2 regions of the Paracoccus sediminicola genome follow, and region 1 is predicted to be linked to the other one. Evidence: riboswitches for the same ligand, from Rfam matches in the RefSeq annotation. Region 1 holds a riboswitch; the other holds the start of a gene.
What was found. A riboswitch is a leader RNA that binds a small molecule or an ion and turns the genes downstream of it on or off. The one in region 1 is predicted to bind thiamine pyrophosphate.
Positions count from the first base shown of each region.

Region 2: linked by a shared signal. The riboswitch ahead of PAF18_RS10920 (YkoF family thiamine/hydroxymethylpyrimidine-binding protein) and the one ahead of PAF18_RS01985 (thiamine ABC transporter substrate-binding protein) in region 1 are both predicted to bind thiamine pyrophosphate.

Region 1 covers NZ_CP115768.1:395,428-405,676, reverse strand. The annotation lists gene PAF18_RS02020 (S41 family peptidase) at 1-303, opposite strand, end outside; gene PAF18_RS02015 (murein hydrolase activator EnvC family protein) at 300-1,505, opposite strand; gene gpmI (2,3-bisphosphoglycerate-independent phosphoglycerate mutase) at 1,505-3,028, opposite strand; gene argC (N-acetyl-gamma-glutamyl-phosphate reductase) at 3,025-3,942, opposite strand; gene fzlA (FtsZ-binding protein FzlA) at 4,071-4,793, shown strand; gene aroC (chorismate synthase) at 4,837-5,937, opposite strand; gene PAF18_RS01990 (inorganic diphosphatase) at 6,006-6,530, opposite strand; TPP riboswitch at 6,611-6,708, shown strand; gene PAF18_RS01985 (thiamine ABC transporter substrate-binding protein) at 6,739-7,713, shown strand; gene PAF18_RS01980 (thiamine/thiamine pyrophosphate ABC transporter permease ThiP) at 7,689-9,236, shown strand; gene PAF18_RS01975 (thiamine ABC transporter ATP-binding protein) at 9,223-9,915, shown strand; gene PAF18_RS01970 (DUF2794 domain-containing protein) at 9,912-10,247, opposite strand.
Region 2 covers NZ_CP115768.1:2,193,102-2,203,350, reverse strand. The annotation lists gene PAF18_RS10935 (ABC transporter substrate-binding protein) at 94-1,086, opposite strand; gene PAF18_RS10930 (ABC transporter ATP-binding protein) at 1,090-1,839, opposite strand; gene PAF18_RS10925 (ABC transporter permease) at 1,836-2,621, opposite strand; gene PAF18_RS10920 (YkoF family thiamine/hydroxymethylpyrimidine-binding protein) at 2,625-3,236, opposite strand; TPP riboswitch at 3,229-3,341, opposite strand; gene PAF18_RS10915 (ABC transporter substrate-binding protein) at 3,504-4,988, shown strand; gene PAF18_RS10910 (ABC transporter permease) at 4,999-5,961, shown strand; gene PAF18_RS10905 (ABC transporter permease) at 5,958-6,776, shown strand; gene PAF18_RS10900 (ATP-binding cassette domain-containing protein) at 6,773-7,588, shown strand; gene PAF18_RS10895 (ABC transporter ATP-binding protein) at 7,585-8,349, shown strand; gene PAF18_RS10890 (DUF1684 domain-containing protein) at 8,346-9,134, shown strand; tRNA gene PAF18_RS10885 (tRNA-Gly) at 9,165-9,238, opposite strand; gene fmt (methionyl-tRNA formyltransferase) at 9,291-10,184, opposite strand.

The sequences.
Region 1 (10,249 bases):
GCCGCCGAAGCTGCCGCGGGTCTGGGTCTGCATGTCCTCGTAATCCTCTGCGGGGAGGAACGAGCTGTGCGGGTCCAGCGATTGCAGCATCCCGTTGATCGCGGCCTCGATCAGATCCTGCGCCTCGGTTTCCTCGACATATTGATTGCGGACCTGTTCGAACACATTCCCGAACATGTCGAGCTGTTCGTAAACCGAATTATTGCCGCCAGAGCTCTGCGCCGCGATCGGCCCGGCAAACTGCGTGGTCAGCAGGACCCCGGCAAGAGTGCCGCCAATGCCTGCGATGAGATAATGCTTCATTGCGTCTCCGCCTGTTCTTGCGTCTCGCCCTGCTCGTCTTCGACGATATGGTTCAGCACGAACCATTCCGCCGGATCGAGCGTTTCCTTGTCCCGCCTCAGTTCCAGATACAGTGTTTCGCTGCGATCCGCATCCCTGCCTGTCGCCGCATTCACGACGAATTCAATCCCGAACTCTTGCGCAGGCGGTTCCGTGCCGCCCATCAGCCCCACAGGCTCACCGGCGGCAAGCACGTCGCCGACCTCGCCGAAGACCTGCGACATGCCAGCGAGAATCAGCAGATAATCCTGTGCCGGTTCAAGAATTGTGACATTTCCGTAATCCAGCAGCGGTCCGCGATAGCGGATCGTTGCCGGCCAAGGTGCCGTGACCAGAGATGCGGGTGCCGTGGCGATCACCAGCCCCGGACGCTCGATTCCGGCCGCGTCGGCTTCGTTGAAACGGCGCAGCACCTTGCCGCGCACGGGCAGCGGCAGCGACCCCTGCGCGCCCTCGAAATCGGCCAGAGGCGGGCCGACATCGGATTCCATGTCCGCAATGCCCTCTGCAAAGGCATCAAGCGTCGCGGCAGAGCGTTCCAGCACCTGCAATTCCTCGGGGTTCTCTGCAAAGCGCTTTGGCATGGTCGACCGGTCGGTCACCGCGCTCGCCAGCAGGCGGCGGGCGTCCTGGACCCGGCCCAGCCCCTCGGCCAGCGTGTTCGCGGCATCTTCCTGAAGTTCGCGCAGCTCGGCGATTTCGTCGAGACTGGCCTTCAGCGCATCGGCTTGCTCGCGCAGTCCGGGGGCCACGCTGGACAGGATCATGCCCGAGCGCGCCGTGGCCTCGGGACCGTCGGGATGCAGCAGCATCAGCGTCTCGGGCGAGCGTTCCATCGACATCATCACCCCGATGATAGAAGAGAGCTGCTCGCGGCGCGATTCCCACTCGGCCCGGATCTCCTGTTCGCGGATGCCTGCCTGCCGCAGCCCTGCCCGCAGCGACGACAACCCGGATTCGTAAGCCTGGATCATCTCGGTCAATGCGGTGACCTGATCTTCCTTGCTGAGCGCCTCTTCCAGCCGGCCGGTGGCCTCGCGCAGCTGGAACGCGGCGCGGGCGGCGCCCTCTCCGGCGCTTTCCTGCGCATGTGCCGCGTTGACGGGAAGGCACAGCGCGAGCGCGGTCAGCGGGCCGGTGAGTTTGCGGAACATACCTGTCATCAGCGTTCGATCAGGCTCTGGCCAGTCATCTCAGGTGGCTGCGGCAGCCCCATCAGATCAAGCACCGTCGGCGCCACATCGGCCAGCCGCCCGCCGCTGCGCAGTCCGGCGACCGACGGATCGCCGGTCACGATGACCGGCACCGGATTGGTGGTGTGGGCAGTATGCGGTCCGCCCGTCTCTGGATCGATCATCGTCTCGCAATTGCCGTGATCGGCGATGATGACCGCCGCGCCGCCAACCTCTTCCAGCGCAGTCAGCGCACGGCCGAGATTGCGGTCCACCGCCTCGCAGGCTCTGACCGCCGCTTCTAGGCTGCCGGTATGGCCGACCATGTCGGGGTTGGCGAAATTCACCACGATCAGCTCATAGCCCTCCCGGATGGCACGGACCAGATATTCGCCCACCTCGTCAGCCGCCATTTCCGGCTGGAGATCATAGGTCGCCACATTCGGGCTTGACGGCATATGCCGGTCCTCGCCCGGTTCGGGCGTCTCCTTGCCGCCATTCAAGAAAAAAGTGACATGCGGGTATTTCTCGGTTTCGGCCAGCCTGAACTGGCGCAGCCCCCGCGACGCCACCCAGGCGCCGAGAGTGTTCGCCACATGCTGCTTGGGATAGGCGGTGGACATGAAATCATTATGCTGTTCGGAATAATCGACCATCCCCAGCAGCGCCGCCCAATCCGGGCGCGGGCCGGTGTCGAACGCATCGAAATCCGGCCTCCCGATGGCCGAAAGGATCTCTCGCGCGCGGTCTGCACGGAAATTCAGGCAGAAGAACCCATCCCCGTCGCGCGCGCCTTGATAGCCGTCCATCACCGTGGGCTGGATGAATTCGTCCGTCTCGTCGCGCTGATAGGCGGCCTCGACGGCCTGATCCGCATGCGGCGCGGCCTCGCCCCGCCCGCCAATCATCGCCGCATAGGCGCGGCTGACCCGGTCCCAGCGATTGTCGCGATCCATAGCGAAATAGCGCCCGATCACCGTGCCGATACTTGCATTCTCCGGCAGGCTGCCCTGCAATTCCGTGACGAACCCCATCGCCGATTTCGGCGCCACGTCGCGCCCGTCCGTGATCGCATGGACCACAACCGGCACACCCTGCCGCGCCACCGCGTTCACCGCCGCAATGACGTGCTGGATATGACCATGCACCCCGCCATCCGAGACGACGCCCATCAGATGCGCCGTTCCGCCGGTCTGCTTCAGCTTGTCGATAAAGGCACCGAGACCGGTATTGTCGTAAAAGCTGCCATCCTCGATGGCGAGATCGATCTGACCCAGATCCATCGCCACAACCCGGCCCGCGCCGATATTGGTGTGGCCGACCTCGGAATTGCCCATCTGGCCCTTCGGCAGGCCGACATCCGGCCCATAGGTGATCAGCGTGTCATGCGGCGCATGCGCGATCAGCCGATCAAAGGTCGGGGTCTGCGCCTGATCGGGCGCGCTCTGCTCCGGCCGGTCCGAGATTCCCCAGCCATCGAGGATGCAAAGCACGACCGGTTTCTTGCCGCTCATAGCCCGGCCCCCTCGTCAATCCCGAGCATGATATTGAGATTCTGCACCGCCGCGCCCGAGGCACCCTTGCCGAGATTGTCGAGCACGGCGACCACCACCGCGCAGCCCGAGGCATCATCGCCATGCACCGAAATATCGAGCATGTTGGTGCCGTTCAGCGCCGTCGGATCGACCCGCGCCCCGACCTCTTCCGCCTCGCGGACCCGGACGAATTGCGCCCCGGCATAGCGTTCCGCCAGCGCCGCATGGAGAGAGGACAGGCTGCGCGCCCCACCCAGATGCAGCGGCAGCGACACCGCCATGCCTTGCGCGAAACTCCCGACCGATGGCGCGAAGACCGGCTGCACGCCAAGCCCGCTCAGCGCCATGATCTCGGGGATGTGCTTATGGCTTTGCGCGAGCGCATACAGAAAAGCGGGCGGTGCATCGCCTGACTCATATTCGGCGATCAACGCGTTGCCGCCACCGGTGTAACCTGAGACCGCGTTGACCGAAACGGCCTCTTCCGGGCCGATCAGCCCGGCCTCGACCAGGGGCCGGATCATGGCGATGGCGCCGGTTGCGTAGCAGCCCGGATTGGCCACATGCCGCGCATCCGCGACCTGCGCGCGGGCATCCCGGGTCAATTCGGGGAAACCATAGGCCCAGCCAGGGCTGATGCGATGCGCGGTCGAGGCGTCGATCAGCCGAACCGGCAGATCCGCGGACAGCGCCACCGCCTCGCGCGCGGCATCGTCGGGCAGGCAGAGGATCGCAAGGTCCGCCGCGGCAAAGCAATCGCGGCGCGCCTCGGCATCCTTGCGCAGCGCATGGTCGATCCGGATCAGCTCGATATCGTCGCGCCGGGCCAGACGGTCGCGGATCTGGAGCCCCGTCGTGCCGGCCTCGCCATCGATGAAGACCTGATATGCCATCGCTGCCCTTTCCTGCTTGCGTGCCAGACATAACGCCGCCGCCGCGCGGGGGCAATGCGGGCAAAGCCCCGCCGAGCGATGCGCGGATGGTGTTGAAAGGCGCGGCGCGCTTCGCGTATCACCGCCCCATGACCGACCGTTACGCATCGTCCGCCGCCGCCACCCCGCGCCCCACGGCCAGCCAGCCCGCGCGGCTATATCACTCGCCGCTGTCGCCCTTCTCGCGAAAGGTGCGGCTGGTGCTGGCCGAGAAGCGGATCGAGGTGGAACTCGCCGAAGAGCGCTACTGGGAGCAAGACCCCGAACTCTATCGCCGCAACCCTGCCGGCAAGATCCCGGTGCTGCGGCTCGACGGGATGCTGCTGGCGGAAAGCCAGGCCATTTGCGAATATCTCGACGAAACTGTCCCGGTCCCGCCGCTGATGCCGGACGGCGCCGCCGGACGTTATGAGGTTCGCCGGCTATGTGCCTGGTTCGACGACAAATTCAATGCCGAGGTTACCCGCCCGGTGCTGAATGAGCGGGTCTGGAAGAAGGTGCAGAAAACCGGCTATCCCGACAGCCGCGTGGTCAAGGCCGGGCTGGGCGCGATCAAGGTGCATATCGATTACATGCACCGCCTTCTGGAAGAGCGCCGCTGGCTGGCTGGCCCGACGCTGAGCATCGCCGACTTCGCAGCGGCGGCGCATTTCTCCTGTCTCGATTATATTTCGGATGTGGATTGGGACCGCTCGGATCTGGTGCGGCAGTGGTATGCGACGATCAAGTCGCGCCCGGCCTTCCGCAACGTGCTGGCCGATCAGGTCCCCGGCATTCACCCGGCGGCGCATTACGCGTTGCTGGATTTCTGATCCGCGACATTTCGCCGCCGAAGCGGGGTCACGCCCCTGCCTCTCAGCCGATCCGGCCTCGTTGACCGCCGGTCTGGGCGCGATCGAGCAAAAGATGATCGAGCACGACGCAAGCCGCCATCGCCTCGGCCACCGGCACGGCGCGAATGCCGACGCAAGGGTCGTGACGGCCCTTGGTTATCAGCTCGATCTCTTCCCCCGCCTGATTGATGGTGCGGCGTGGGGTGAGGATGGATGAGGTCGGCTTGACTGCGAAGCGGATGGTGATGTCCTGCCCGGTCGAGATCCCGCCGAGGATTCCTCCGGCGTGGTTCGACAGATATTCCGGGCCATCCGCACCCATGCGGATCTCGTCGGCATTGTCGGTGCCGGTCAGGCCCGCCGCTGCCATGCCCTCGCCGATCTCGACGCCCTTCACCGCATTGATCGACATCATTGCCGCGGCGAGATCGGTGTCGAGCTTGCCATAGACCGGCGCGCCGAGACCGGGCGGGCAACCGCGCACAAGCACCTCGATCGCGGCGCCGACGCTGTTCTGCGCCTTGCGGATACCGGTGAGGTAATCCTCCCACTCGACGGCCGCTGCCGCATCCGGCAGGAAGAACGGGTTCTGGCGGATCGCGCTTTCGTCGAAGCTGGACCGGTCGAGCCGCAGATCGCCCATCTGCACCATATATCCGATCACCGAGAGCTGCGGCACCAATTCACGCAGCACCGCCTGCGCGACCGCGCCCGCCGCGACCCGCGCGGCGGTTTCGCGCGCGCTCGAACGACCGCCGCCGCGGTAATCGCGAATGCCGTATTTCTGATGATATGCGATGTCGGCATGGCCCGGACGGAAGGCGGTCGCAATCTCGCCGTAATCCCTGGAGCGCTGATCGGTGTTTTCGATCATCAGCATGATCGGTGTGCCGGTGCTGCGGCCTTCGAACACGCCCGACAGAATGCGGACCCGGTCGGGCTCTTGCCGCTGGGTGGTATTCTTGGAACTGCCCGGGCGACGGCGATCCATGAAGGGCTGGATCCAGCCCTCGTCCAGAGCCACGCCGGGCGGGCAGCCGTCGATCACCGCCCCAAGCCCCGGCCCGTGGCTTTCGCCCCAGGTGGTAACGCGGAAGACATGGCCGAAGCTGTTGAGGCTCATCGCGGGATCTCCTTTGACGCCCTCGTTAGCCGCCCGCCCGGCCCGCGGCAAGGCGCCAGAGCCATATGCTATTGCTGCAACACCGACTCCTCGAACAGCGAGATCGCCTCGTTCCGGTCGCCCTGCCCCTTGAACTCATAGCCGCGCTCGATCATCCGGTTATAGGATTCGAAAAACAGCTGCATGTCCCAGACGAATTCTTTTCGCGCCTCGGCAAGGTCGGCGAGGTCGTTATAGATCCTGCTCATCGTGGCGATGGCGACGACGCGGTCATTGCGGACCAACGCGCCATCTTCCTCATTCTCCATTTTCAGCACGCCGATCAGCCGCGCCTCGATCAGAGACCCCGCGGGAAGCTCGCCGTCGCAAAGCAGCAAGATGTCGAGCGGGTCGCCATCCGGTGCACGGGTCTGCGGCACGAAGCCAAAGGCAAAGGGGAAGCGCATTCCCTCCGGCAGCTCCAGCCCAATCCGAAACAGCCCGCTCTCGTGCAGGTTCATCTTTTGCCGGCTGCCGCGAGGCGTCTCGATAAAGACGTTGACGGTATCCTCTCCCGCACGGGCGGGCACGTGCTTGACGGCTTCGTTGAACATGGTTGCGGTCCTTTCTGTCTAAAGCGTCGACCTGTCGTCGCGATGGGGGCCTTGCACAGCCAACCTCCGCTGCTATCTTCGGTTCCACCTCGGGGTGCCTTCGGGCTGAGACGCTTTCGCGGACCCGTTGAACCTGATCCGGTTCACGACCGGCGGAGGGAAGGTTTCGTCATCCTTTCTTTCCGACATTGAACAGAAGGAGGACGATATGCGTAATGCCCTGCTGGCATTGATGATCTCCGCCAGCCCGGCGCTGGCCGCCGATGAATTCACCGTCTATGCGCCCGACTACTTCGCCTCGGAATGGGGGCCGGGTCCGAAGATCGAGGAGGGCTTCGAGGCGGTCTGCGATTGCGACCTGAACTTCGTCACCGGCGATGTGCTGCCCCGGCTGTTGCTGGAGGGCAAGCAGACCGAGGCCGATGCGGTGATCGGGCTGAACAGCGACGTGACCATGCGCGCCCGCCAATCCGGGCTGTTCGCGCCGCATGGCCAGGACCTGTCCGGGCTGACCCTGCCCATCGAGTGGACTGATGAGGTGTTCCTGCCCTTCAACTGGGGCGAGACGGCCTTTGTCTATGACAAGACCCGAATGGACAACCCGCCCGAAAGTTTCGACGCGCTGCTCGATGCGCCCGATGACCTCAAGATCGTGATCCAGGATCCGCGCAGCTCGATCAGCGGGCTGGCGCTGCTGCTGTGGGTGAACAGCGTTTATGGCGACGACTCCCGCGCGGCTTGGGAAAAGCTGCGTCCGAAGGTGCTGACCGTGACCCAGGGCTGGTCCGAAAGCTATGGCATGTTCACCGATGGCGAGGCCGATATGGTGCTAAGCTATACAACCTCGCCCGCCTATCACATCGGCGCCGAGCAGGACACGACCAAGGCTGCCGCTATCTTTCCCGAGGGGCATTACTTCATGGTCGAGCTGGCCGCACAGCTTGCCGGGACCGATCAGCCCGCGCTGGCGCAGCAATTCATGGACTATGTTCTTTCCGAGGATTTCCAGAGCATGATCGCCGAGGCGAACTGGTCCTATCCGGCCAAGCTCAAGCGCGATTTGCTTCCGGCCTATTTCGCGGCGCTGCCCCGGCCCGGAAAGACCATCTTCCTGAACGAAGAGGAAGCCGAGGCGCTGCGCAAACCGGCGCTTGATGAATGGCTCAGCGTTTTCGCGCAATAGACCCCGCCGGTCCCGCCGTCGCGGCGGGGCTTGTCCTGCTGGTGATGGGCACGCTTGGCGCGGTGGCGTTGCAAGCGGGCGGCCTTTCGGGGCTCGGGACATGGGACTGGCGGGCGGTCTGGTTCACGATCTGGCAGGCGGTGGTCTCGGCCACGCTATCGGCCGGGCTGGCGATCCCGGTGTCCCGCGCGCTGGCCCGGCGGCGATTTTTCGGGCGCGCTGTGCTGATCACGCTGCTCGGGGCACCGTTCATCCTGCCGGTGATCGTGGCGATCATGGGGCTGGTCTCGGTCTTTGGTCGCTCGGGGCTGGTCAACCAGGCGCTTGCGCCGCTGGGGCTGGGCCCGGTGTCGATCTATGGCTGGCAGGGGGTGGTCCTCGCGCATGTGTTCTTCAACCTGCCGCTCTCGGTGCGGATGATCCTTCATGGCTGGCAGGCGATCCCGTCCGAGCGGTTCCGGCTGGCCCGTTCGCTGGGCTTTGCGCCGGCCGATATCGGGAGGCATCTGGAGCGGCCGATGCTGCGCGAGGTGCTGCCGGGCGCCTGGCTGGCGGTGTTTCTGGTCTGCCTGACCTCCTTTGCGGTGGCGCTGGCGCTCGGCGGCGGGCCGCGCGCGACCACGGTCGAGCTGGCCATCTATCAGGCGTTCCGCTTCGATTTCGATCTCGGCAAGGCGGCGACATTGGGGCTGGTGCAGGTGGCGCTGTGCCTTGTTGCGCTGGCGCTGTCCTCACGCGTGGCGATTCCCGCCGGGTTCGGCGCGGGGATGGATCGCGATTCCGGACTGCGCGGCCCGCCCGGCTGGCGTCGCGGGATGGATCTGGTGGCGATTGCCCTTGCCGCCGGCTTCCTGCTTGTGCCGATGCTTTCGGTGATCGCGCAGGGGCTGCCGCGGCTGACCGGGCTGCCCGCGCCGATCTGGGCGGCGGCGCTGCGTTCGGTGGTGATGGCGCTGATCTCGGCTTTTGCGACGCTCGTGCTGGCGCTGCCGCTCGCGCTTAGCGTCGCGCGGGGCAATCGCTGGGTCGAGGCGGCGGGGATGCTGCCCATCGTCGCCTCGCCGCTTGTGCTCGGCACGGGGCTTTACCTGCTGCTGCGCGGGCTGGCCTCGCCCACCGAGCTCGCGCTGCCCGTCACGGTCGGGATCAACGCGGCAATGGCGCTGCCGTTTGCGCTGCGCATCCTGATCCCGGCAGCGCGGAGCCTGCGCGCGGATTACGGAAGGCTGGCCGATTCGCTGGACATGCGCGGGCTGGCGCGGCTGCGGCTGCTGATCCTGCCGCGCCTGTCGCGCCCGCTGGGCTTTGCAGCAGGGCTGGCTGCGGCCCTGGCGATGGGCGATCTGGGCGTCATCACGCTCTTTGCCGACAGCGAGAACGCGACGCTGCCGCTGAAGCTCTATCAGCTGATGAACAGCTATCGCATGGCCGATGCCGCGGCCTGCGCGGTGCTGCTGATGGCGATCAGTTTTGCCCTGTTCTGGATCTTCGACCGCGGAGGACGTGTGAATGCTGCGATTTGAGGCTGCCGAGGCGAGGCTGGGCGATTTCCGTCTGCGCGCCGATTTCGGCATTGATGCAGGGGCGCGGGTCGCGGTGATCGGGCCCTCCGGCTCTGGCAAGTCCACGCTGCTTGGAACGGTGTCGGGCTTCGTGCCGCTGTCTTCGGGACGGGTGTGTTGGCAGGGGCGCGACATGGGGGTGCTGGCCCCCGGCGAGCGTCCGGTGTCGGTGCTGTTTCAGGACCAGAACCTGTTCCCCCATCTCAGCGTGGCGCAGAATGTCGGATTGGGTCTGCGGCCCGACCTCCGGCTCTCGGCGGATCAGGAACGGGCGGTGTCGCGGGCCCTCGACGAGGTCGGGCTGTCCGGCATGGCCGAGCGTCGCCCCGCCAATCTTTCCGGCGGCCAGCAAAGCCGCGTGGCATTGGCGCGCGTGGCGCTGCGCGCCCGGCCCGTACTGCTTCTCGATGAGGCGTTCTCGGCGCTCGGCCCGGCGCTCAAGTCGGAGATGCTCGAGCTTCTTGGCCGGATCGCGGAACGCAGCGGTGCGACGGTGCTGATGGTCACGCATGACCCGAAGGACGCCCGCGCCTTCGCGCCCCAGACGGTGGTAGTGATAGATGGGCTCGCGCAGCCCGCAGTCCCGACAGGCCCATTGCTGGACCATCCGCCCGCGCCGCTTGCCGCTTATCTTGGCTAGTCGACCGCCCGGATCATCTTGCGGTCGAACACGCGCAGCACCTGTTTCAGATCGTGACCGCGCTTGAGAATGCGTCCATCCATGCCGATCACCGCATACATGCCCTGCTGGTTGCGCAGCCGGGGCCGCTTTTCCACGCGATAGATCGGGGTCTCGGCGCTGTGGCGGAAAATCGAGAACACCGCCACGTCACGCAGAAACGCCATTGCGTAATCGCGCCACTCTCCTGCCGCGACCATGCGGCCATAGACCGACAGGATCACGCCAAGCTCGGCGCGGTCGAAGGCTATTCTGTCGGGCTGGGGGGTCAGAGGGTGATGCGGGTTCTGCATCT
Region 2 (10,249 bases), 1.4 Mb from region 1:
AAAGGCCGAAACCTTCCCGAACCCCGTGAAATTAGCAGCTATGACAGCGGTGACAAGACAAAGCGGCCCGGGCCGACCGGGCCGCGTGAAAGCTCACTGCGCGAGATATTCGTTGCTGAACCAGTCCGATACGTCCGGTGCGGCGCTCAGCGGTTGCCCGCTCGCGTCGCGCAGCGCGCCTGCCTCGAAGAGGAAGCCGTTGATCGCCGACATCATCTGACCATCGATCAGCCCGACCGGCTCGCCGTCGTCCCGAAGGTAACCGCCGTCGACAAGAGCTTGCATCGAAGCGCGCACCAGCTCGGGGTTGGACAGCATCCCCGCCGTGCCTTCGATAAGCATATCGGCCGCCGCGTCGGGGTTGTCGGCGGCGAAGGCATAGCCGCGCTGAGCGGCCTCGACGAAGGCACGGGTCTGTTCGGGGTTGGCCTTCATCCAGCTGCCATTGCCGCCGAGGAAGGTCGTCTGCTGATCCGGCACGCCATAATCCGCATAGGCAAAGCTGCGCTGCGGGCGGTCGAGCAGTTCCGAATTCACCCCTTCCCAGGTGCTGACCTCCAACGTGAAATCCACCGTGCCATTGGCGAGCGCCTCATAGGCCGAGGTGCCGAGCGTCACCGTCTCGAAATCGCCCTTGCCGCCATCGTTGCGGATGATGGTCGAGATCAGCGCGTTTTCCCAGTCGGTGCCGAAGCCGGCATAGGTCAGCCCGTCCAGGTCGGAGGGCCGCTGGATATCCTCGCGCTCGCCATTGAACACCAGCCTTCCGGTTTCGTGCTGCACCACTGCGAGAACGACTTTCAGATCCGCCCCGGCGGCGCGTTGCGTGTGAAAGCTGACCGCGCTGAGAATGCCGAATTCGGCGACGCCCGATGCCACCAATGTCCCGGAGGAGGTGTCCGTATAGGGCAGAATCTCGACCTCCAGCCCGGCCTCTTTGAACCAGCCCTGAGCCTGCGCGACATAGAGCCCGACATGGTTGGTGTTCGGTGTCCAGTCGAGCGCGACGGACAGCTTGTCTTGCGCAGCGGCGGGCAGGGCCAGCACCAGAAGGCTGACGGCAAGCGATGTGATGGATGTCTTCATGGGTCAGTCTCCGTTTGGGGAAAGAAGCGTGTCGAGAAGCGCGGCCTCCACGTCGCGCGCGGCACGTGGCAATGGCCGACCGAGGCGGGGGCGTGGCGCATCGACGGCGATTTCGCGAAGCACAGTGGCGGGCCGGGCGGAGAACACATAGATGCGATCCGACAGCGCCACGGCCTCGCGCACGTCATGTGTGACCAGCAGGCTCGTCCAGCCCGACGCGCGCCAGCGGCGCTCCAGCCAGCGTTGCAGTTCGGCGCGGGTCAGCGCATCGAGCGCGCCGAACGGTTCATCCAGAAGCTGGATCGGGCGCCCCTGAAGCACGGTGCGCAGCAACGCGGCACGCTGCCGCATGCCGCCGGACAACTGCGAGGGGTAATACTGCTCGAACCCCGCAAGACCGAATTCCGGGATCAGTGGCGCGGCGAGGTCACGGGCCTCGGCGCGGGTGACGCCCTGCACCTCGAGCCCGAGCGTGATATTGTCGATGATCCGCCGCCACGGCAGCAGCGCATCGCGTTGCGGCATGAAAGCAAAGGCTGCCCCCTGATCGCGCGGCGCGTCGCCCTCCAGCACGATGCTGCCCTGATCGGGTCGCAACTCGCCGATGAGCAGGCGGAACAGGGTCGATTTCCCGCAGCCCGAGGGACCGAGGATCGACACGAACTCGCCCGCTTTGACGCGCAAAGAAATGTCGCGAAGCACCTCGGACTCGCCGAGCGTCAGAGCAAGCCGGTTGATGCTTAACGCGGTCATCGGGCGGCTCCGGCGCGGCGCCAGCCGGTCATAGCGCGCTGCAGCAACGCCGTTGCGCCGAACAGGCTGAGCGTCAGCGCCGAGCTGACCGCGACAGCGGCCAGCATCAGGTCGGGGCGGAAGCTGTTCTTGGCGTTCAAGATCACGATCCCGAGCCCCGCCCGCGCTCCGGCATATTCCGCGAAGATCGCTGCGACGACAGCATATGTGATGGAAATCCGCAGCCCGGCAAAGAAATAGGGCAGCGCCGAGGGCAAACGCGCCAGCCGGAACCGGGTGACATGCGAGGCGCCCATCGAGCGCAGCAGCGCCTCGATCTCGGGCTCGGTCGCGCCATAGCCATCGACCAGAGCGATCAGCATCGGAAAGAACGTGACGAGCGCGACCAGAAGGATCTTCGGGGTCAGGTCGAAGCCGAACCACAGCACCATCAGCGGCGCGATGGCGACCAGCGGCAAGGTCTGGCTGATGACGAAGACCGGAAACAACGCCCGCCGCAATGCCGGTAGGAAATCCAACAGTACCGACAGAAGAAAGGCCACCGAAACCGAGAAGCCGAACCCCAGAAGCGTCGCCCGGATCGTCGGCACGGTGTTGTCCCAAAGCAGCCCGCGGCTCGCCCAGATCTGCCAGGCGACCTGCGTCGGCGCGGGAAGCATCTGTGACGAAATGCCGGTCAGCCGGACATAGCTTTCCCACAGGGCGAGCGTGGCGGCAACGCTGAGACAGGCGGGCAGGGCGCGCGACAGCGTTCCGCGAGATGACGGCGGCGAGGGGGGCATCTGTCAGCCGGTGATCGAGGGGCTGTTTGCGGAAACTGTCAGATCCATCGTGACATGGCCCTCTGGCGGACCGAAGCGGCAGAAAGCCTGTTCCAGTGTCGTGAAAACCGGGCCGGCATCACCGATGACGCGGGTGCAGAAATTCTTCGCCCGGTCGAAACAGCCGCTGTTCTTCAGAAACTCGATGCAGCCATAGATCTCGGCCATATGGTCGCCGCCGCCCATCACGTAGAGCGAGAATTGCGCGCGGGCGGTCTCTCCGGTTTCGGACGCAGCGGCAACCTGGGCAATGGCGGCGTTCTGGCGATCCTTCAGCGGTTCTTCGGGATTGGCCAGCGCATTGGTACTGCAGATCGCGTCATCCGGCTCACCCGGGCAGCCCCGCGACAGCGTGCAGCGCAGCACGACGTGGTGACGTGTTGATGCCGCCGCGACATACAGATCGCGCAGCGCAGGAAACAGGATTTCGGGCGGTCCGACAATAAGTGTCGAGATATCGTCGGTTTCGATCCTCAGCCGGTCGCGCCACGGATCGAGCGCCGCGAGCGACGAGGTGATGACCCCGACGAAATCATCCGTCATCGGGTAGAGAGAAATTTGCGCGCCTGCGAACATGATGTCCTCCTTGCTCCGCTGGCATGACCCAGATCAGCTTGAAGGGTCCGGAGGATTGCACCTCCATCTCAGCCGCGGCATGACGCGGCACCCCTGTGGATGCGCGCAACCGATCACAGCGAGAGGCCGCTGTCAACGAAGTATCGGCCAAGGGCGAAGAAATTCCCGCAAACGCGGCGAAAACCGGATTCTTCGCCCGGCCCCTCGCAAATGACTGATCGCGTGGCTAGTTTGAGTGCCAACCAAAACGAGACAGAGGTCCCGACGATGAAATTCGCTCCGCACATCGCCCTTGCCATCGGGGCGGCGATTGCACCCTTCGCGACGCCCGCCCTGGCCCAGTCCGATCCGGATGCGATCATCCGCATCGGCTCGCTCTATGAGCCGCAGAACCTCGACAACACCGCCGGTGCCGGGCAGGGCATCAACGAGGCATTCAACGACAATGTCTATGAGGGCCTGTTCCGCCTGACCGACGAGGGCGATGTCGAGCCGGTGCTGGCTGCCGATCACACGATCTCGGATGACGGGCTGACGCATCGGTTCACGCTTGAGGATGGGGTGACATTCCACTCCGGTGACCCGCTGACTGCCGAGGATGTGAAATACTCGATCGAGCGGGTGATCGCCGAGGATTCGCAGTCCTCCCGCAAAAGCAGCCTGGCCCCGATCGAGAGCATCGAGACGCCGGATGACAGGACCGTGGTGGTCAATCTGTCCGAGAAATCCATCTCGCTGCCTTACAATCTCACCTATGTCTGGATCGTGAACGATGCCGCCGGGGATATCTCGTCCAGCGAGGACGGGACCGGGCCCTATACGCTTGCCGACTGGCGGCGCGGCTCGGCGCTCTCGCTGGAGCGCTTCGACGATTACTGGGGCGAGGCGCCGAAAAATGGCGGAGCGCTGTTCAACTATTTCACCGAGGCCGCCGCGCTGGACAACGCGCTGCTCACCGACGCGGTGGATCTGATCACCTCGGTGCAGAGCCCGGATGCGCTGGCTCTGTTCGAGGATACCGACGAATTCACCATCTCCGAGGGGAATTCGACCACGAAGCAGCTCATGGCCTATAACGACCGTGTCGAGCCGTTCAGTGATCCCCTGGTGCGCAAGGCGCTGGCGCGTGCGATCAACAAGGAACAGCTTCTGCAGGCAATCTGGGACGATCGTGGCATGGTGCTTGGCAGCTTCGTGCCGCCGACCGACCCGTGGTATGAGGATCTGACCGATGTCGATCCCTACGATCCCGAGGCCGCGCAGGAGATGCTGGCCGAGGCAGGCTATGCGGATGGTTTCAGCTTTACGCTGGAAACGCCGAATTACGACCCGCATCCGATCACGGCCGAGTTCATCAAATCCGAGCTGGCGAAGATCGGCGTCACGGTGAACATCAACATCATCACCGCGAATGAGTGGTATACCAAGGTTTATCAGGCCAAGGATTTCGAGGCGACGCTTCAGGAACATGTCAACCACCGCGACATCGTGTTCTACGGCAACCCGGATTTCTATTGGGGCTATGACAACCCCGAGGTCGTGGAACTGATCGCCTCGGCCGAAAAATCCGACTCAGTCGAGGAACAGCACGAGAAACTGCGCGAGGCAAACCGCATCATCGCCGAGGAAGCCGCTTCGAACTGGTTTTTCCTCTACCCGCAGCTGGTCGTGTCGAACGGAGATGTCAGCGGCTATCCGGTCAACGGTCTGAACGCGCAGTTCTTCTTGCGCGATATCGAAAAGTCCGACTGAGACCTTATCGATGGGCCGCTATCTTCTGCGCCGCACAATCGTGCTGGCCCTGTCGCTGATTGTGGCGGGGCTGGTGCTGTTCGTACTGCTGCGGCTGCTGCCAGGGGACCCGGCGGCGGCGTTGCTGTCGGTGGGCGCGGATGAGGAACAGATCGCGGCGGCGCGAAGACAGGTTGGCTCCGACCAGCCGCTTCTCGTGCAGCTTGGCCAGTTCATGTCGGATCTGGCGCGGTTCGATCTCGGCGATTCCTTCGTGTCGAACCAGCCGGTGCTCCCAGAAATCATCGAGCGGCTTGCGGTGACACTGCCGCTGACCGTCGCCGCCTTTCTGCTGGCCATCGCCATCGCCGTCCCGCTGGGCATCATCGCCGCAGTGCGGGCGGATCGCTGGTATGGGACGCTGCTGTCCGGCGTCTCGCAGCTTGGGCTCGCCGTGCCTGTGTTCTGGATCGGCATCCTGCTCGTCTGGCTCGTCGCCGTCGAATGGCGCCTGCTGCCCGCGTCTGGTTTCCCGATCCGAGGCTGGTCGGACCCGCTCGAGGCCATCCAGTCGCTGATCCTGCCGGTCGTCACCATCGCCATCGTGATGAGCGCCTCGCTGATGCGCTATGTGCGCTCGGCAACGCTGGACGTGCTCGGCGCCGACTATCTGCGCAATGCCCGCGCGCTTGGCGAGTCCTTCCCGCAGGCGCTGATCCGACATGGCATCCGTAACGGCGCGGTGCCGGTGATCTCGATCCTGGGGATCGAACTGGCCTCGACGCTGCTTGGCGCTGTGGTGGTCGAGAGGGTCTTTTCGCTGCCCGGGCTGGGCTCGATGCTGCTTCTGGGGATTGAGCAACGAGATTATCCGAGCGTGCAGGGCGTGCTTCTGATCACGACACTGATGGTGCTTCTGATCGGGTTCGCAGCCGATATCGTGCAGCGGTTCATCGACCCGCGGCTGCGTGACAATCGTGGAGGCGCGCGGTGAAGCGGAGCACGCTGTGGATCGGGATCGTGCTGGTCGGGCTGAATGCGGGGATCGCGCTGCTGACCCTGTTCTGGCTGCCCTATTCGCCGACGGAGATGGCCGGCGGAAGGTTGCAACCGCCAAGCTGGGCCCACCCCGCCGGCACCGACCGGCTGGGGCAGGACTACCTGACAAAGGTGATGATCGGTGCGCGCATCGCGATGACAGTCGGGATCGGGGCGGCGGCGCTTGGCGGGGTGATCGGAACAGTTCTGGGGGTGATCTCGGCATTTGCACGGCGCAGCCTCGACGACGGTCTCGCCGCGACGCTGGACATCCTGATCGCCTTCCCGACCCTGCTGCTTGCCATGCTTGTCGTCGCGGCCAGCGAGGGGGCGAGCCTCGGCACCGCGATCCTCGCCATCGGTCTGGCCATGTCCGCCATCATCGCACGGCTGGTGCGTATCCTGACCAAGCGGGTGCTGGCGCAGGATTACATCACCGCCGCGCGCTGCTCGGGCCTTGGCTGGGGGCGTATCGTGTTCAGCCATGTGCTGCCGAATATCCTGCCCACGGTGATGGTCGCCGTCGCGCTGCAATTCGGGCTTGCCGTGATTGCCGAGGCGTCCTTGTCTTTCCTTGGTCTTGGCACTCCGCCGCCCAATGCTTCCTGGGGCCAACTGCTGCAACAGGCGCAGTCCACCGTGTTCCGAGCGCCGATGGGCGTGATTGCACCCGGTCTTGCGCTGATCTCTCTTGTGCTCGGCATCAACTTCCTCGCCGATGGGCTGCGCGAATTGCTGGATGCCGAGGTCGAGATGGAGGAGGCGCGATGAGTCTGCTGACCGTGCGCGACCTGACCGTCACCGCTGGCAGCCGTGAATTGGTTCACGGTGTGAGTTTCGGCCTTGAGCCCGGCGAGCGGTTGGGTCTCGTAGGCGAAAGCGGCTCTGGCAAATCGCTGACGGCGATGGCGACGATGGGGCTGCTGCCGCCGGGTCTGAGTGCGGGCGGCTCGGTCCTGCTGGACGGGCAAGAGGTGATCGGGCGTCGCGACCGCGAGCTGGTGCCGTTGCGTGGCGCGACAGCCGCGGTGATTTTTCAGGACCCGCGCGCCGCTCTCGATCCGCTGATGAAGCTTGGCGATCAGCTTGCCGCACCGATCAGGCGGCGGGCAAGGCGCGAGGGGCGGCGGCTGTCTTCTGGCGATCTGCGGGCTGCCCAGATCCACTGGCTTGATCGGGTCTCGATCAACGATCCCCCGCGCATTCTATCGGCATGGCCGCACGAGGTCTCTGGCGGTCAGCGTCAGCGTGTCGCTATTGCAATGGCGCTCGCCTGCGCTCCAAAGTTGCTGATCGCGGACGAGCCGACCACCGCGCTCGACGTCTCGACGCAGGCCGAGGTGCTTACCCTGCTCGACGATCTGGTGCGTGACGAGGGGCTGGCGCTTCTGTTCATCAGCCACGACCTCCCGGTGGTGTCGCGCATTTCCGATCAGGTGATCGTCATGGAGAAAGGCCGCGCGGTCGAAAAAGGCTCTGCGACGCAGATTTTCACGGCCCCGCGCCACGCCTATACGCAAGGCCTGGTCCGCGCCGCACGCCGGCTTGAGGCGGCGCTTCATCCGGGGGAGGGCGCGCGATGAGCCTCTTCGATCTGCGCAATGTTTCCTACGCCTATAGTCGCGGAGAGACCGTGCTCCACGACATATCGCTGCGACTCGAGGAAGGTAAAAATCTGGGCATTCTCGGCGAAAGCGGGTCGGGCAAGTCGACATTGCTGCGGCTGATGCTCGGTCTGGCTGAACCCGACCAAGGCGTTCTGGAAGCGAATGCTGCGCCTTTGGACATCAGATCGCGCAGCCGGATGCAGGCACATCGCCGTTTTGCCCAGCCGGTGTTTCAGGATCCCTATAGCTCGCTCGATCCGAGGATGCGGATCGGCAAGGCCCTGGCGGAGCCACATGCCGCGCTCGGGCTGGGTGGCGACGCCCGGCAGGAGATTGCGCGGGTTCTGGCCGAGGTCGGATTGCCCGAGGACAGCGTTGATCGCCGACCCCGAGCATTTTCGGGCGGGCAGCGCCAGCGCATCGCCATCGCGCGCGCCCTGATCGCGCGACCGCGTGTCCTGCTCGCTGATGAGCCGGTCAGCGCGCTCGACCTCTCGACGCGGGTGCGGGTGATCGACCTGCTCGACCGGCTGTCGAAGGACATCACCCTCGTGCTCGTCTCGCATGACGTGGCCATCGTCGCCGCGTTATGTCCGCGGCTTGTGGTCTTGCAGAATGGACATATCGTCGAGGCGGGCGAAACGCGGCGCATCCTCGACGACCCGCAGCACGACTATACGCGGATGCTGCTGTCCAGCCTGCCGCGCCTGCCCGATCCTGCAAAGGAGCCAGCATGACCATCGATCCGTCCTATGAAGCCGAGATTCTGAAATGGCGGGCCGAACGGCTGGCCGCGCTGACGGCCGAGGATGGTTGGCTGAACCTGACCGACCGTGTCGAGATCGCGCCCGGTCGGATGACCGTCGGCCGCGCCGCGTCGAGTGACGTGGTGATCTCTGCCGGTCCCGACCATCTGGGGACCCTGGATCTCGACCCGTCCGGCGCGGCGACGCTTGACAGCGGCGCGGGCCCCCAGATCTTTCAGCCGGTCCCGGACAACCCGCCCCGGCTTCGCACGGGCGATCTGCTTCTGGAACTCACCGAGGTCGAGGGAACCCATGCGCTGCGTGTCCGCGACATCGCCTCGCCCGCCCGGTCGGCCCTGACGGCGCTTGATTACTTTCCTATCGATCCAGCCTGGCGCATCGTCGCGTCCTGGCACGCACTGCCCGCGACCCGCGAGCTCGAGATCGACCTCGTCACCGGCGCGGCCGCCAGCGTGCGGCTGACGCATGAGGCCCGGTTCAGCATGGACGGGGAAGAGGTCACGCTGCTGCCGACACATCGCAAAGCAGGCAAGCCGATGTTCGTCATCCGCGACCGGACGGCGGGCAGGGAAACCTATGGCGCGGCGCGCTTCCTGATCGGAGACGAGCAGGGCGACAATCTGGTGCTCGACTTCAACAAAGCCTTCAGCCCGCCCTGCGCCTTCACCGATTTCGCGGTGTGCCCCCTGCCGCCACCGCAGAACAGGCTGAGTTTCGACATCCGGGCCGGCGAAAAGAAGCCGCCAAACCACTGAGCGTCATGGTTACGTGCTTCGCGAATTGAGTGGAGCGGGTGATGGGAATCGAACCCACGTATTCAGCTTGGAAGGCTGCTGCTCTACCATTGAGCTACACCCGCGACGTAACCTCTTTAGAGGATGCGCGAAGGCGTCGCAAGCCGGGGATCGCCCCTAGCCAAGCCGCCCCGGCAGGTACATGCCGCGCAGGATCTCATCCGCTGTCATCGGCCGCTTCCCGGCGCGCTGCGCCTCGAGTATCTCGATCGCGCCGCTGCCGCAGGCCACACGGAAGCCGCCCAGCACCTCGCCCGGCTCGCCATGACCAGCCGCGAGACGCGAGCGGAGCAGCTTGACCCGCTCGCCGCTGATCTCGCACCAGGCACCGGGAAAGGGAGAAAGCCCGCGAATTTGCCGGTCGATCTCGGCAGCAGGGCGACTCCAGTCGATGCGCGCCTCGGATTTGTCGATCTTGCTCGCATAGGTCACGCCGGTGTCGGGCTGGGGCGTAGCGGGCAGCGGCAGTTGGTCCAGCACCTCGGCGATCAGATTCGCCCCCATCTCAGAAAGCCGGTCATGAAGATCGCCGGTGGTGTCCTCCGCGCCGATGACGGTCCGCGCCTCGGCCAGTACCGGGCCGGTATCCAGCCCAGCCGCCATCTGCATGATCGCCACACCGGTCTCTGTATCGCCGGCAAGGATCGCCCGGTGGATCGGTGCCGCGCCGCGCCATCGCGGTAGGATCGAGGCGTGAATGTTCAGGCATCCCAGCCTTGGCGCATCAAGCACCTGCTGCGGCAGGATCAGCCCATAGGCCACCACCACCGCCACATCCGCGTTCAGCGCCGCAAGATCCGCCTGAGCGGCTGCGTCCCTCAGCGACCGCGGATGCCGCACCTCCAGCCCCAGCTCTTCCGCCACGCGGTGCACGGCGGTCGGTCGTAGTTTCTGACCGCGCCCGGCCTCGCGCGGGGGCTGGGTATATACGGCAATAACGTCATGCGCGTGAGCAAGCGCACGGAGCGCGGGGACCGAAAAATCCGGTGTGCCCATGAAAATCACCCGCATCGCCCACTCCTTCATCCTGACCCAAATATCCCGCGGGGTTCGGGGGCGCGCAGCCCCCGCTGCCG